4 regions of the Cytobacillus sp. OWB-43 genome follow, and region 4 is predicted to be linked to each of the others. Evidence: riboswitches for the same ligand, from Rfam matches in the RefSeq annotation. Region 4 holds a riboswitch; each other region holds the start of a gene.
What was found. A riboswitch is a leader RNA that binds a small molecule or an ion and turns the genes downstream of it on or off. The one in region 4 is predicted to bind cobalamin.
Positions count from the first base shown of each region.

Region 1 (3,712 bases), on a different contig from region 4:
TGTATAAAAGGGGTTAAATCTTCTGCTTTGATAACAAAATCACTATCTAAGAACAAACAGATATCTCCTGTACTGTGAAGCGCACCAATCGCTCTTGGAATGTTATGTCCGAGTGCCTGGTCAAACGCAATCACTTTCACACCTGACTTTTCTACCTTTTCCTTTGTTCGTTCATCTGCTCCATTTAACACAACAATGATTTCATCAATGCCTGCCTTCTTTACCTCAGCAATCACTTCAGCAATCGTATCCGGCTCCTTCCCTACAGGAATAATCGCACTATACTTCGCTCGTTTCTCTTCCTTTACCGAAAAGGCTTGTACATATTCCTTAAAAGATTGCCGATTTCGCCTGCCATCGTTTAAACCACCGCGATATCCTCTCTCTTCAATCAGTTGGGCCACTGCACGTAAATGGTCACCAATTATTAAACTTGTTGAAAATGAAAAAGAGGAGCCCGTAATCTTCTGTTGATGTTTCGGTCGAATCTTATTTGTAGCAATCACATCAATGGCTACTGGTGCACTCATCTTTAATTCTTTCATCACAGCTATACTATGAGCTAATGGCGGACAAGCTAAATTCTCCCAACCAATTGTATCAAGCGCTGATTTTTTCATCACATGAGGAACAGCGACTAAGGAATTAACGGATAACTCACCTTTACCTAAAAAATGATTAAGAGAGAACTTTGATACTGCTGTCGGATGTGGTCTAATGGGGCGCTTCATTGTCCAGCTTAAATCATTTAGGGCAATATCAGCCCCATCCTGAATGCCATCAAGCAGTGCTTGTAGCTCCTGTGCTCTAACGACAATATCACCATCAATAAAAAGAAGCGTATCTCCTTTTGCCTCCCTTGCACCAATTGCTCGTCCAATATCCACCCCTAGAGGTTCTTTATAAACAAGCTTTCTACATTCAAATGCTTCCGCTATTTTCTCCGATCCATCTGTTGAACCATTCAAAACAGCGATGATTTCATATGGCTCAATCTTCACTAACTCTTCTAAAACGGCTGACAACGTAGATTCTTCATTCTGAATGGGAATAATAACAGATAGATTCATAACACTTCACTTCTCTCCTTCAGCAAAATTAATAGTCTCCTTTGTGCTAACTATAGCCTTTTCCATCACAAACCCGAGAAAAACACTAAGTAATATCAATATATACAGCTTGGCCAATTTTGTTCTCGGACAAGTATACAATCTATGAAAGATGGTGCGATAGACAGGGTAGATTGGTTTAATTATGGGGGCATTGATCCGATTCGGCACTAAAAAATATATTATTACTATTCGTTAGGAGATGTTAAAGTAGATATATATGTATTTAAGGGGGAGTACAAATTGGAATTCGAGTTGAATTTTATTTGGATTGCCGCCGGTTTAGCATTACTTGGCTATTTCATAGGCAATGGGTTGAAGCAATTTAGTAGTAAAAATGAAGGTAATATGAATCATTTACTTGTGGAGCAAAGCCACCTTCATCTTTACTTTTATTTAAGTGAAGCTGACATGAAGGATCTATTACAGAAGCATCCTCACGCACCAAAAGTCATTCTTAATGGCAAGCATTATTACCATCTACATAAATTTCGCAAGTGGCTTGAATCTGATGATATATATCACTCATGAAGAATTTATTTTGACAGCTTCCATTTATTATGCTAATCTATCTGTAAAATTCAAAATATTATAAATATGTAATTCTCTTATTCAGAGAGGTGGAGGGACTGGCCCGATGAAACCCAGCAACCTTTAACAATTATTTGTTAAAAAGGTGCTAATTCCTGCAAAGTGTAATAGCTTTGGCAAATAAGAGAGGATAAAGACCTCTCTATTTTTAATTAGAGAGGTCTTTTGTATTTTCAAAACTTAATAACAAAGGCAACAGATGCATGATTGCTTAAAAGGGAAGCCCGGTGGAATGCCGGCACGGTCCCGCCACTGTGAAGGAGAGCGACTTATCATTGACCACTATTTCATAATAGAAATGGGAAGGGATAACGAGCGATAATCCGAAGTCAGGAGACCTGTCTGTTGTTTGCACTTAGACTCTACGGATGCATAGAGAGGAGTGATGAATACGTGTTGAGCAAATCAAATGGTCTCAACTCTAGTTAATATTGCGTATGAATCTCTCATTTAATAATAAATAGAGAGATTTTTTGTTGAGAAAATACAATCTAAAGGAGTGTTTAAATTGACTGAAGTAAAAAGCTCAAATGTAGGTTATCCAAGAATTGGCGAGAAGCGGGAGTGGAAGAAAGCTCTAGAACAATTTTGGAGTGGTAAGTTGAATAAAGAGACTTTTCTGCAACAAATGGAAGTCATTCGTTTATCCTCTCTCGAGAAACAAAAACAACTTGGCGTTGATCTCATCCCGGTTGGCGATTTCACACTGTATGATCATGTCCTTGATACAGCTGTGATGTTTGGACTTGTTCCTGAGCGTTTTACATACAGAGGTGGGAAGGTTGATATCGAAACGTATTTTGATATTGCCAGAGGGAACAAAGATGCCGTGGCAGCTGAAATGACCAAATGGTTTAACACAAACTATCACTACATCGTGCCAGAACTCAACAACCTCACGCCAACACTTGCTGAAAACCGGCCACTTGCCTTTTATAAAGAAGGAAAAGAGAAGCTTGAAATCGACGGGAAACCGGTTATCTTGGGCCCGATTACGTTTGTGAAATTATCAAAGGGCTATAAAGAAAGTGAATTCAAATCAATCGTCAATCAATTCGTTCCTCTTTATGCACAAATTTTAAAAGAATTACAGCAAGAAGGTGCCTTGTGGGTACAAATCGATGAACCTATTTTAGCAACTACCCTCACAGAAGAAGACATCTCACTCTATCAAGCAGTTTACCAAACATTACACCAGGCAGCACCACAGATAAATATCATTTTACAAACGTATTTTGAAAGCATCACTCATTTTGAAGCTGTTACCTCATTACCTGTGCAAGCGATCGGCCTTGATTTTGTCCATGATGCAGGTCAAAACCTCGCTTCTTTACAAAAATTCGGCTTCCCAAGTGATAAAGTATTAGCTGCAGGTCTCATCGATGGCCGTAATATCTGGGGCGCCAAACTTGATAATAAGCTCTCTCTTCTAGAAAAAATTACAGCAATTGTTCCGAAAGATCGCTTAATCATCCAGCCTTCATCCAGCTTATTGCATGTACCCGTTACAGTCAAAATTGAAGAAACACTAGATCATACATTAAAGACCGCACTCGCCTTTGCTGATGAAAAATTACAAGAAATCGTAGTGCTAACGAAAGGAATAAGAGAAGGAAAAGAGCAAATCCAAGATGAGATAAACGAGAGACGAACTGCTATCGAGGTGCTAAATCAATCTTCTATTAGAAACAATCAACAAGTACAAACAGCCATTCAAAACTTACCATCATCACTAGCAGAGCGCGAAGCACCTTATTCTGTTCGTCAAGCAACACAAAAAATAGCCTTCCAACTACCACTCCTACCTACAACAACGATTGGAAGCTTCCCACAAACACAGGAAGTGAGAAGAAATCGTTTAAAATGGCGTAAAGGAGAGTTAACTGCTACTGACTATCAAACATATATCAAAACGGAAATTAAAAAGTGGATTGATATTCAAGAAGAGCTAGGCCTTGATGTGTTTGTTCATGGCGAATTCGAGCGCACAGATATGGTCGAATACTTCGGTG
Region 1 is NZ_JAYEFF010000005.1:38,154-41,865, reverse strand. Features, by position in the region: partial or broken gene U9M49_RS16910 (glycosyltransferase family 2 protein) at 1-1,070, opposite strand, end outside; gene U9M49_RS16905 (DNA-binding protein) at 1,353-1,640, shown strand; SAM riboswitch class I at 1,715-1,827, shown strand; cobalamin riboswitch at 1,881-2,061, shown strand; gene metE (5-methyltetrahydropteroyltriglutamate--homocysteine S-methyltransferase) at 2,209-3,712, shown strand, end outside.
Region 1: it holds a riboswitch for cobalamin, as region 4 does, so the genes downstream of both, metE (5-methyltetrahydropteroyltriglutamate--homocysteine S-methyltransferase) here and U9M49_RS04410 (acyl-CoA dehydrogenase family protein) in region 4, are expected to answer to the same signal.

Region 2 (3,712 bases), on a different contig from region 4:
GGTTCGTCCATAAACTAAAAAGTAAAGAATAATTGAAGCAATCGACACTATCCCCATGTAAATGTATAACATACTGTAGCCAGTTATAGGAATCAGTAAACCTAATAAATAGGGTCCAAAACCTAAACCACCATCGAGAAAGATAAAGAAGGTGGAAGTAGCTAGCCCCATGCGATGGGATGGCGTTAATTTGACCGCAATCGCTTGTGTACAAGACTGCATATTACCAAAGCCTAAGCCAATCAAAGCCCCCGCCACTAATAACATAACACCATTTGATGAATTACTAAGTAAGAATAGACCTACTCCAAATAAAATGAACGCTGGATACATCACGTAATTTGCCCCTTTGCTGTCCATTAATTTACCAGTGAAAGGACGGGATAGTAAGACAGCGATGGCATAGACAAAGAAGAAAAAGCTAGCAGCATTTACTAAGTCCTTTTCAATTGCATAAAAGTTAATAAAAGACAAGACGCTTGAATAACAAAATGCGACTGTTAATGTGACGAGTGCAATTGGAAGTGCCTTTGGTTCAATAAAGCTAGATAATTGAAAAACAGATGATTGAAATTGAGCTTTTTGATCTTCAGTTAACTCTTTCACATTCACAGTTAACCCGATAAGTAGGCCAATAATACCAAGAATCAAACAAAAAATGAAAATCGTATGAAAAGTTGTGTATTGACTCATTAACATACCGATAAAAGGTCCTATTGCTGTCGCTAAAGTATTACTCATACTAAAATAGCCGATTCCTTCACCTTTCCTTGTTTGCGGTATAACTGAAGCGACAATTGTACCACTTGCTGTACTTGCCATCCCTAATGTTAAACCGTGGATAAAGCGGGTAATAAGTAAGAAATTGACATCAATTTCAATAAAATAAAGACTTGTTGATAAACTAAATAATAGTAAGCCAATGATTAAAGTCTTCTTCCGTCCAATACGATCAATATATTTACCGATAAACAATCTTCCTACCAATGTTCCTATAATAAATATGCCAGTAACTAAGCCAGCTTGGCTGGCGGTCGCATGATGTGCTTCAACGGCATACACCGCAATCGTAACCATTAATAAATAAAACACTAATGTTAGAAAAAAGTTTACGGAAGAAACGGTGATAAAGTCCTTGGTCCATAATTTTTCTTTTGTTGAACTCATATTCTTTTCTTCCTCCTTACAAATTGCTTTTAATACTATCAAAAATACGAATACATTCTTCTTGTTCCTCAGGTGTGATTCCCTCTAATATTTCCATTTCGAACTGATCAATCGGAATGCGGATTTTTTTGTATATGCGTTCACCTTCGTTCGTTATTTTCATTTTCTTTTCACGTTTATCCATGCTTGGGATTTTTTCTACATATCCATATTCCTCAAGCTGATTTATGGTCCTCGTAACTGTTGGCTTTTCGACACCTTGATATGCAGCAATCTCTACTAAAGTTGTTGGACCAAAATGGTAGAGATAATAAAGGATTGTCCACTGTGCCCGTTGTAATTGATGTTTCGTTAATAAGCTGTTCAGTCTATTCTCAAAAGGGCGATAAAGCATCATAAAGTGATGAAAGAACCTTTGGCTAGCAATAATAATATTCACCTCATTTAAAATAGTTATCAATGGTAACTAATATACTATAACAAAAAGCCGTCTTGTCTGTCTATGGGCGATAGATTTTTTTCTGTAAAATGGTAAATGTTATGTTAAAATTGTATTTCTTTTAAGATATGTTTGTAGGCGACATTTAAATTGTTATAATAAAAAGTGTTAATTTTAAAGTGAAAAGTAGTGCGATTAAGAAAATAATTGTCAATTTTCTAAAATATTGATATATTTAAATAGAACAATTGAATATTTTCAAAAATAGGTGTAAATAGAATGCTCGCTTGTCTATTTACTTAAAAGGGAAGTACGGTTGGATTCCGTCGCTGTCCCGCAACTGTATTTGCGAGTGATATGAAAGATACCACTGTTTCCTAAAATTGGAGATGGGAAGGTTTCGTATCATGTTGACCATAAGCCAGGAGACCTGCCTGTTTAGTGTAAACATCAATTCCTACGTGGATATAGGAGGTGTTAAGTACGGGTAATGAATACATGCCAAGGTCGCATGTTTATTTTAGTATTCGTTTGAACTTAACAACTTCTTTCTAGAAGTTGTTTTTTTAATGGATTGATATGGTAAAAAGGTGAGCAAGAACGGAGGAAAAAGCTTTGTTTGGAACCGTTCCTTATTATGTGAACATAATGAAATCAACGATCATGATGAACAGCTATTCTGCTGAGAGTTATAGTTTAAAAAGAGTATTAGATCAGTATAAAGAAGACATCCGAACACTCTCTGTAGAAGAAGAGAAGATCCAAATATATTTAAGGAATGCTGAAAGGGCTTACAGCATTGTCAGGCACGATGTAATTGGATGGGAGGAAAATGATTGTGAGCATGGAGGAGAAGTATATACCAGGGTTAGAGGGAATCATAGCTTCTGAGACCAGCATCTCATTTTTAGATACTGTTCATGGAGAGATTGTCATAAAAGGTTATGACTTAATTCAACTTTCAAAAACGAAAAGCTATTTAGATATTATCCATTTACTTCTAGAAGATCAATTACCAACAGACGAGGAAAAAAATTCATTAGCTAATACGTTAAAGTCCTATTATGAAATACCGACGGCCGTAATGGAGGTTTTTACTCATTTACCAAAAGGAACACATCCAATGGATGGGCTCCGCACTGGCATCTCAAGCTTGGCTGGGTATGATACGACCTTAGAAGATAGGTCGAAGCAAGCAAATAAGGAAAGAGCTTATCGTCTACTTGGCGGAGTTCCGACAATTGTAGCTAACAGTTATCGTATATTACAAGGTCTGGAGAGAATTGAACCGGATAAAACCCTATCATATAGTGCCAACTTTTTCTATATGTTAACTGGTAGAGTACCTTCCGATTTAGAAGAAAGAGTATTTGACCAATCATTACTTTTATATAGTGAACATGAAATGCCAAACTCAACATTTGCAGCAAGAGTAATTGCTTCCACGCAATCCGATCTATTTGGAGCGTTAACGGGCGCAGTTGCAAGTTTAAAAGGTAGCTTGCATGGCGGTGCAAATGAAGCGGTTATGTACATGTTGAATGAAGCGGAAAGTGTCGCTGGCTTGGAAGGTCTCTTCTATAAAAAACTATTTAAAAAAGAAAAGATTATGGGCTTTGGTCATAGAGTTTATATGAAAAAAATGGACCCAAGAGCATTAATGATGAAGGAAGCTCTACAGGAGTTATCCATACAAAATGGAGATGATTCGTTGCTTCGAAAATGTGAAGCAGGAGAAAGAATCATGGAAGTTGAGAAAGGGCTATACCCTAATTTAGATTATTATGCCGCACCGGTATATGGCATGTTAGGAATTCCTATCCCACTTTACACACCGATTTTCTTTAGTGCAAGAACGGTTGGTTTATGTGCCCATGTCATTGAACAGCATGAAAACAACCGCTTATTTAGACCGCGGGTCATTTATTCAGGTGCACGTCATACTTTACCAAATTGAGGAGGAGTACGAGTAAATGCTGAAAACGAATGAAAAGGTTGAAACCGATGTTATTTTAACGGAAATTGCTGATTATGTATTGGATTATGAAATAACAAGTGAAGAGGCTTATCGCACGGCACATTATATCTTGCTCGATACAATTGGTT
Region 2 is NZ_JAYEFF010000003.1:165,190-168,901, forward strand. Features, by position in the region: gene U9M49_RS13490 (MFS transporter) at 1-1,167, opposite strand, end outside; gene U9M49_RS13495 (MarR family winged helix-turn-helix transcriptional regulator) at 1,184-1,627, opposite strand; cobalamin riboswitch at 1,856-2,059, shown strand; gene U9M49_RS13500 (hypothetical protein) at 2,222-2,497, shown strand; gene mmgD (citrate synthase) at 2,442-3,563, shown strand; gene U9M49_RS13510 (bifunctional 2-methylcitrate dehydratase/aconitate hydratase) at 3,580-3,712, shown strand, end outside.
Region 2: it holds a riboswitch for cobalamin, as region 4 does, so the genes downstream of both, U9M49_RS13500 (hypothetical protein) here and U9M49_RS04410 (acyl-CoA dehydrogenase family protein) in region 4, are expected to answer to the same signal.

Region 3 (3,712 bases), on a different contig from region 4:
CAAGGCGGTCAGCAGTCATAAATAATAAGAAGCGCTTCTTATGCTTTTCAGGCAGATGATCATAAGCTTGAGCAATATCATACGGTTGCAGTTCATCTAAAATCCTGTTAAATTCTTTTTGTTTATTATCTTTTAATGCTTTGATGATCAATAAAGCGATTTGGTTTTCTGTCATCGTCTGAATCATAAAGCTCAAGTCCTTTCAACCGAGGATATACCTTAAATTGTAAACGGAGATTATATGCTTATCTTACCATTCTTTTACTGGGAAAATCATGATTTCTTAAAGTAATGTATGATTTAAAAGTTAAGATTGTATGCTAATCCATTAGTTATTTTCATAGTATGTGTTAGAAGTGGATTGTTATCATTGGTTTGATATAAAAAGGTTTTTTTAGGGTATGAACAAAACTCAGGAATTGAAATAGTTATTTTGTAATGTTTTTTTAATAATCGTATTTCCTTATCTTTGCTAAAATGAAATGGATGAAATGACGCATTGTATCGGTTGTTTATGATTTACATGTAGTTAGTATAAATTATTGCAGTAAAACGAAATTGTGTGTGGTATGAGGGTAATAACTAAGGTGGTACTATTGAATTTGCTCTTCGTCTTTCTATTTTCAGTTCGGAGGTTTCTAAATTGCGAAAGAAAAATCATAGTGTTCGAGATCTCATCTATATCTTATTAAACGAAAAGGACCAGTCCGTTATTTCTTATGGAATTGAATTTTCTGAGTTTATGCAATCATTACAGAACAGGACAGGGCATCTTCTATTAGTGAAGCATCAGTATGATAATGGGGAACTGAATGTACATACCATGTTTGATTGGGTGGCTCATGAAGACCTGCCAGCACTAATAAACGAAGATGTTTATAGTTATGGTGATTTTTGCTGGATAGATTTCGAGGAGGAAGAATCGTTAAATGAATTGCCTGCTCAAGCAATTGCTGAGCTCCTATATCTTAGTCATGTAAAGGAGCATTTAAAGAAACCTTTCTATAACCATTTAAGCAATCGTTATTGTTATTTAGCGCATGATGACGGTTGGTTAAATAAGGTCTATTACCGAGACTGGCAGGACTTTTACAAAATGCTTGGCGACGTTGCTGCTATGAAGATGGAGCATTTAAAAGTAGAAAAATCTTTATTAGGCCTAAAAAAGAAAAAAACATATCCGCAAGTTCCAGAAGGCGCGTTAATGGCATTAAGAAATTTAATGAAGGAAGGCCTGGTAATTTCTTTTGAACAGAGTGAGCAGACACGTACAAAAATTAATATACCGCTCTGGACAGTTGGAGATTTCGCTAATATGGATGATATGTATGATGAGTTCGAAGCAATGAGGAAGGAAGCCACTCCAGACGCGAGATTGGTTTTTGATAAAAAACTGAAAGAATGGCAAGTAACTGATTCATAAAAATAATAATGCACCACAAAATATGATAAGGTATAATAAAATCGACAGAAAATTGTAGATTTAAGGAAATAGGTGTCAATTTTTGACTTAATAGGGGAAATTGGTGTAAAACCAATGCGGTCCCGCCACTGTAACTGGTTAATAAACAAAGAAAACTCCTATATATGTTGTATAGGAGGAGCCTTTGATTATAAACCATAAGCCAGGAAACCTGCCTATCTTCCATAAACACTGTAACCTACGAGGATAGGGGGTGTTTGGTAAGGCTTCTTTGTCGTGATTATTCCTTCCAAACATCTCCTACTAATGGGGATGTTTTATATTTTAAGGAGGGTCAATCATGAAGAAATGGTATTTATTTTTAGTCTCGATTCTACTATCAGCAGGTATTCTTGCTGGATGTGGGAATGACACAGCTGAACCGAAAAAAGATGGAGAAGAGAAGGTTGAAGAGAGTACTGAAACTAGCGCTTTTCCTGTAACATTAACGGATGCTGCGGATCAAGAAGTGGTGATTGAAGAGGAACCAGAAGCGATTGTTTCATTAATCCCGAGTAATACTGAAATCGCTTTCGAATTAGGGTTAGGTGAGAAGGTAGTCGGTGTATCTGATTTTGATAATTATCCAGAAGAAGTAGCTGATATTGAAAAAATCGGTGGACAAGAATTTAATGTAGAAGCAATTATTGCTTTAAATCCAGATGTTGTATTAGCACATAATTCAGGAGCGCATAATAGTACTGAAGGCTTAGATCAATTAAGAGATGCTGGTATTCCTGTTCTTATTGTCAATGATGCACAGAATTTTGAAGAAGTATATGATTCCATAGAAATGATTGGTAAAGCAACAGGAGCAACAGAAGAAGCAAATCAAACAGTTGAGGAAATGAAAACCCGTTTGGCAGAAATTGAAGAAAAAGCAAAGTCTGTTGAAGAGAAAAAATCTGTCTTTGTAGAAATCTCTGCAGCTCCTTCTTTATATACTGCCGGTCAAAAAACATTTATTGATGATATGCTCAATTTAATCCAAGCGGAAAATGTAATTGAAGAAGAAGGGTGGCCACAAATTGACGAGGAAGCTGTCATCGAAAAAAATCCTGATGTGATTATCACTACATACGGGTATTATACGGAAAATGCGGTAGAAACCCTTTTAAGTCGAGAAGGTTGGCAAGATGTAACAGCCGTTAAAGAGAAGCAAGTCTATGATGTGCACTCTGATAAGGTAACTCGTACAGGTCCTAGACTTGTAGAAGGAGTAGAGGAGCTTGCAAAAGCGATTTACCCAGAAGTATTTAAATAATAGAGGTGTTGCTTATCTCTGTGCGTTCGTTTTCTTATGTGTAGCAATGATGATGGGGATTTCTATAGGGACTGTTTCAGTGCTACCGTTAGATATATTCAATATCATTGGAGCGGAAATCTTACGTTTACCGATAAGTAATGATGTTAATCCAATGCATAGTAATATTGTTATGAATATTCGCTTGCCTAGAGTAGTATTGGCGGGCTTCGTCGGGGCATCACTTGCAATAGCAGGTGCTGCCTTTCAAGGTTTATTAAGGAACCCTTTAGCAGACCCTTATACATTGGGGGTGTCTTCAGGAGCTTCTGTTGGTGCTGTATTAACGATCTTTCTCGGTTTATCCATTCCGTTTGTTGGCACCTTTACTTTACCGTTATTTAGTATTACAACAGCTTTTCTAACGATAATTGTTGTCCTTTTCTTTGCGCGACAAATTGATCGTGGCATGAGAGTAGAGACAATCATTTTAACCGGTATTATCTTCAGTTCTTTTCTAGGTGCATTTATTTCCTTAATGATTGCTTTAACCGGGGATGAACTGAGACAGATTATTGGGTGGTTGTTAGGAAGCGTATCGATGAGAGGTTGGGACTATGTTCAAATCATCCTTCCTTTCTTTATCATTGGTTCTGCGATGCTCATTGCCAATAGCAAGGAATTAAATGCGATGTCATTCGGCGAAGAAAGAGCTCGTCATATCGGGGTGAATGTACAGAAACGTAAGATGATGGTCTTAATTGCCGGATCGATTTTAACTGGTGCCGCTGTAGCAGTGTCAGGTACAATCGGATTTGTCGGCTTAGTCATTCCGCATCTGACCAGATTGCTATGGGGACCAGACCATAGACACTTGCTTCCTTTATCGATGATGACAGGTGCGGGGTTTTTAATACTTGCTGATTTATTTGCAAGAACAGTCATTTCACCTACTGAGTTACCTATTGGTGTCATTACTGCGTTAATTGGTGCACCAGTTTTTGCTA
Region 3 is NZ_JAYEFF010000005.1:222,885-226,596, forward strand. Features, by position in the region: gene mgtE (magnesium transporter) at 1-187, opposite strand, end outside; gene U9M49_RS17870 (hypothetical protein) at 644-1,423, shown strand; cobalamin riboswitch at 1,477-1,657, shown strand; gene U9M49_RS17875 (ABC transporter substrate-binding protein) at 1,764-2,726, shown strand; gene U9M49_RS17880 (FecCD family ABC transporter permease) at 2,692-3,712, shown strand, end outside.
Region 3: it holds a riboswitch for cobalamin, as region 4 does, so the genes downstream of both, U9M49_RS17875 (ABC transporter substrate-binding protein) here and U9M49_RS04410 (acyl-CoA dehydrogenase family protein) in region 4, are expected to answer to the same signal.

Region 4 (3,712 bases):
TATGCTAACTTGCTAGCAGACGGTAACCTAACCGAATTATATGTTGTCAATTCTTTTGAAATGATAGAACCTGGTGTGATTGAGGATTTTGGAAATTACGAAAAAGTTAAAAATCTAACTGACACATCAAAAATTAGCAAAGAAAATAATCAGATCACATTACAAGCAAGAGAAGAAAATTATTATTATCAAGGAAACTTACCAAATAACTCTGAGTTACCTTGGCGTTTTACAATTAATTATTACCTTAATAATAAAAAGATTAATCCAGAAAATTTAGCTGGTAAATCTGGCGATATAAAAATGGAAATTGCTGTAGAAGCGAATGAAGGTAAGCGTTCTTCATTCTCTGAAAATTATATGCTGCAAATTAGCGTACCGCTGAACACTGAAAAATTTAAGGATATAAAAGCTGAGAATGCCACTGTTGCACAATCCGGCAAAGATAAGCAGCTCACTTTTACCGTTATGCCTGAGCAGGAAGAAGTATTTACGATTGAGGCAGAAACAAATCATTTTGAAACAGAAGGTGTGCAAATATCTGCTTTACCTGCTTCACTTGCCATTGATAGCCCAGATACTGAAGAATTGACGAGTGAATTTCACTCATTAACTGAGGCAATTGGTGACATTCATCATGGTGTCGGAGACTTAGAAATAGGAATGAATGAACTTTCATCAGGCTTACGGTCATTAGAGGGTGGGTCTGCACAATATAAAAAAGGACTAAATGAATTAAGTCAGTCTGGTGACCGATTAACTGAAGGATCAGCACAAATAAATAATACTTTATCATTGATTAAAGATGAGATTAAACAAGCCAGTGGCGTGAGTGGTATTGGGGAACTCGAGAATGTAACAATCGATCTGCCTGAGGTGACGGATAATCTAGAACAAGCAGCTAATGATGTAGACCAAGTAGTTGTTAATTACAATGAGGTAAAAACACAAATCAACCGTGCTCTGGAGCAGATACCAGATAACCAAATTTCAGATAAAGAGATAAATAAATTATATGAAAGTAATGCGGATAAAGAGGTAATTGATCAATTGGTAGAAACCTATAGAGGGACAAAAGTTGCTCAAGAAGTTCTACTACTAGCCAAAGATAACCTTACAGACATGGTTGAACCTCTATCAACCTTTAGTCAATCAATGAGAGAAGCAGCAGGTAACCTCCGTGCAATATCATCTAATATAGATGAATCTATTCTTCAAATTGACATTGATGAAGGTTTAAAACAATTGACATCTGGTGTTGAAGAAATGGTATCTAACTATAATCAATTCCACCAAGGGTTACTTGCTTATACAGGCGGTGTTTCTGAATTAAGTACATCATATAATGACATCCATGAAGGAATTAGCGGTTCTCTATCTGGAGCTGAGCAACTAACGAAAGGAGCTAGCTCGCTTCATAATGGAACTGGACAATTACATGATGCAACTAAAGGCATTCCTGATGAGGTGACAAAAGAAGTTGATGAAATGATATCGCAATATGATAAATCTGATTATGAGCCAATTTCTTTTGTATCAGATAAAAATAATGATAAGTTGGAACTAGTCCAATTTGTCATTCAAACAGATAAGATTAAAATAAAAGATAACAAAGAAGATGTTAAAGAAACAAAAGATAAAGTAGGATTCTTCGAGAAACTTCTTAACTTATTTAAGTAAACTTGAAAAACACGCCTCTGCAATCTAGGAGGCGTGTTTCTCTTTTAGGGGGTAAATTTATTTAACCTTTCATGTTACATAAAACGAGGTCAAAATGAAGAATTTGACCTTCTTCTACTCGGGTTGTAGGAGTGGATTCAATCAATGAATCTAGCTTATATTGTGGTTGGAAGAAAAATGATAAAGAGCCTAACTTTTTCATCGTTTTAAGCTGAGAATACATATTCTAAAAAATAAATTGTAAATTTTCCGAAAAATTGATATATTGTTAGTGTGAAAACTAAATAAGCTAAATAAACAGGTGCTTGTTCATCAAGCTTAAAAGGGAAACCGGTTAGACTCCGGTGCTGTCCCGCAACTGTATTTGCGAGCGGATTGTACATAACCACTTATTCATTATTGAATGGGGAAGGAGCAAATCCGCCACGACCATAAGCCAGGAGACCTGCCTGTTTTAGCCAACATCATTACCTACGCGGATAGGGGGTGTTAAGTGCGGATAGAAGAACATGTATATAACACTACACATGTTTATTTGTTTGTCCACTCGTTACTTAACAACTTCTTTTAATAGGAGTTGTTTTTTGTTTGAAGGAGGTTTGCTTCTTACTACTGATTTGAGCAAGCGCTCAATCAAAGGAGATAGAAAGATGTAAAGGGAGTGCACGATGGCGAAGCTAAAAAAAACGCTAGAAGAAAAGGGAGATATTTTTTCTCCTGAAGATTTTCTTGAAGAGGAACAACTCATTGCACAAACGGCAGAATTATTTATTAAGAATGATGTGTTGCCCCAAATGGATTCATTAGAAAATAAGAACTATGAAGTGGCTAAGAATCTGTTTAAAAAATCAGGGGAACTTGGTCTACTTGCTATTGATGTACCTGAAGATTATGGCGGGTTTGCACTTGGTAAAAAATTATCCGGGCTTATTGCTGAAAAGATAGGATACGGTGGGGCTTTTAGTGTTTCCTATAATATTCATGTAGGTGTTGGCACATTACCGTATGTTTATTTTGGTTCAGAAGCACAAAAACAAAAGTATTTACCACAACTCATCTCTGGGGATTGGATTGGTGCTTATGCCTTAACGGAAGCAGGAGCTGGATCAGACGCACTTTCACCTAAAACAAGAGCTATTTACAACAGCAAGAGTGATAGTTGGATAATAAATGGGGAAAAACAATGGATTACCAATGCTCACATAGCAAATGTGTTTGTTGTGTTTTGCCAAACAAATGACAGGATGACTGCTTTTATTGTTGAAAAAAACACAGCAGGCGTATCTATTGGTGCAGAAGAAGAAAAGATGGGTATTCATGGATCATCAACAGCTACTCTTATATTGGAAGATGTCGTTGTGCCATCCGCTAATATACTAGGAGAAAAAGGAAACGGTCATCAAGTTGCCATGAATATATTAAATCTAGCTAGATTGAAGCTAGCTTTCTCGAATATTGGCACAGCTAAACAAGCCTTCAACTTTTCTCTTAGCTATGCGAAAGAGAGACAACAATTTGATAGAGCGCTGGTTGAATTTACGTTGATACAAGAAAAATTAGCTGAAATGGTGACATCTATTTATGCAAGTGAAAGTGCCGCTTATCGCACAGCAGATATGATTGATCAAGCTCCAACGGATGAAGGAATCACCTCTTTAAAAGCATTCGCAATGGAATGTGCCATAAACAAAGTACGATGCTCTGAAATGCTTGGGCATGTAACAGATGAGGCCGTTCAAATTCACGGTGGATACGGTTATATGAGAGATTACGATGTTGAGCGACTATATAGGGATGCTCGAATCAGTCGTATCTTTGAAGGAACAAACGAAATCAATCGCTTAACCATAGCAAAAAACTTACTTCACAAACACTCATCTAAAGGTATCACAATCAATACCCCGACACCATTACACCGAGATAGAAACAGCCAATTTATTGAGTTAGGAAAAGAACTGTTATCGCTGTCTTTGGAAGCGGTTTCAAATGCAAAGATTGATATTAATAGAGAACAGCAGTATGCACGTCTTTT
Region 4 is NZ_JAYEFF010000001.1:890,032-893,743, reverse strand. Features, by position in the region: gene U9M49_RS04415 (YhgE/Pip domain-containing protein) at 1-1,680, shown strand, start outside; cobalamin riboswitch at 1,963-2,148, shown strand; gene U9M49_RS04410 (acyl-CoA dehydrogenase family protein) at 2,349-3,712, shown strand, end outside.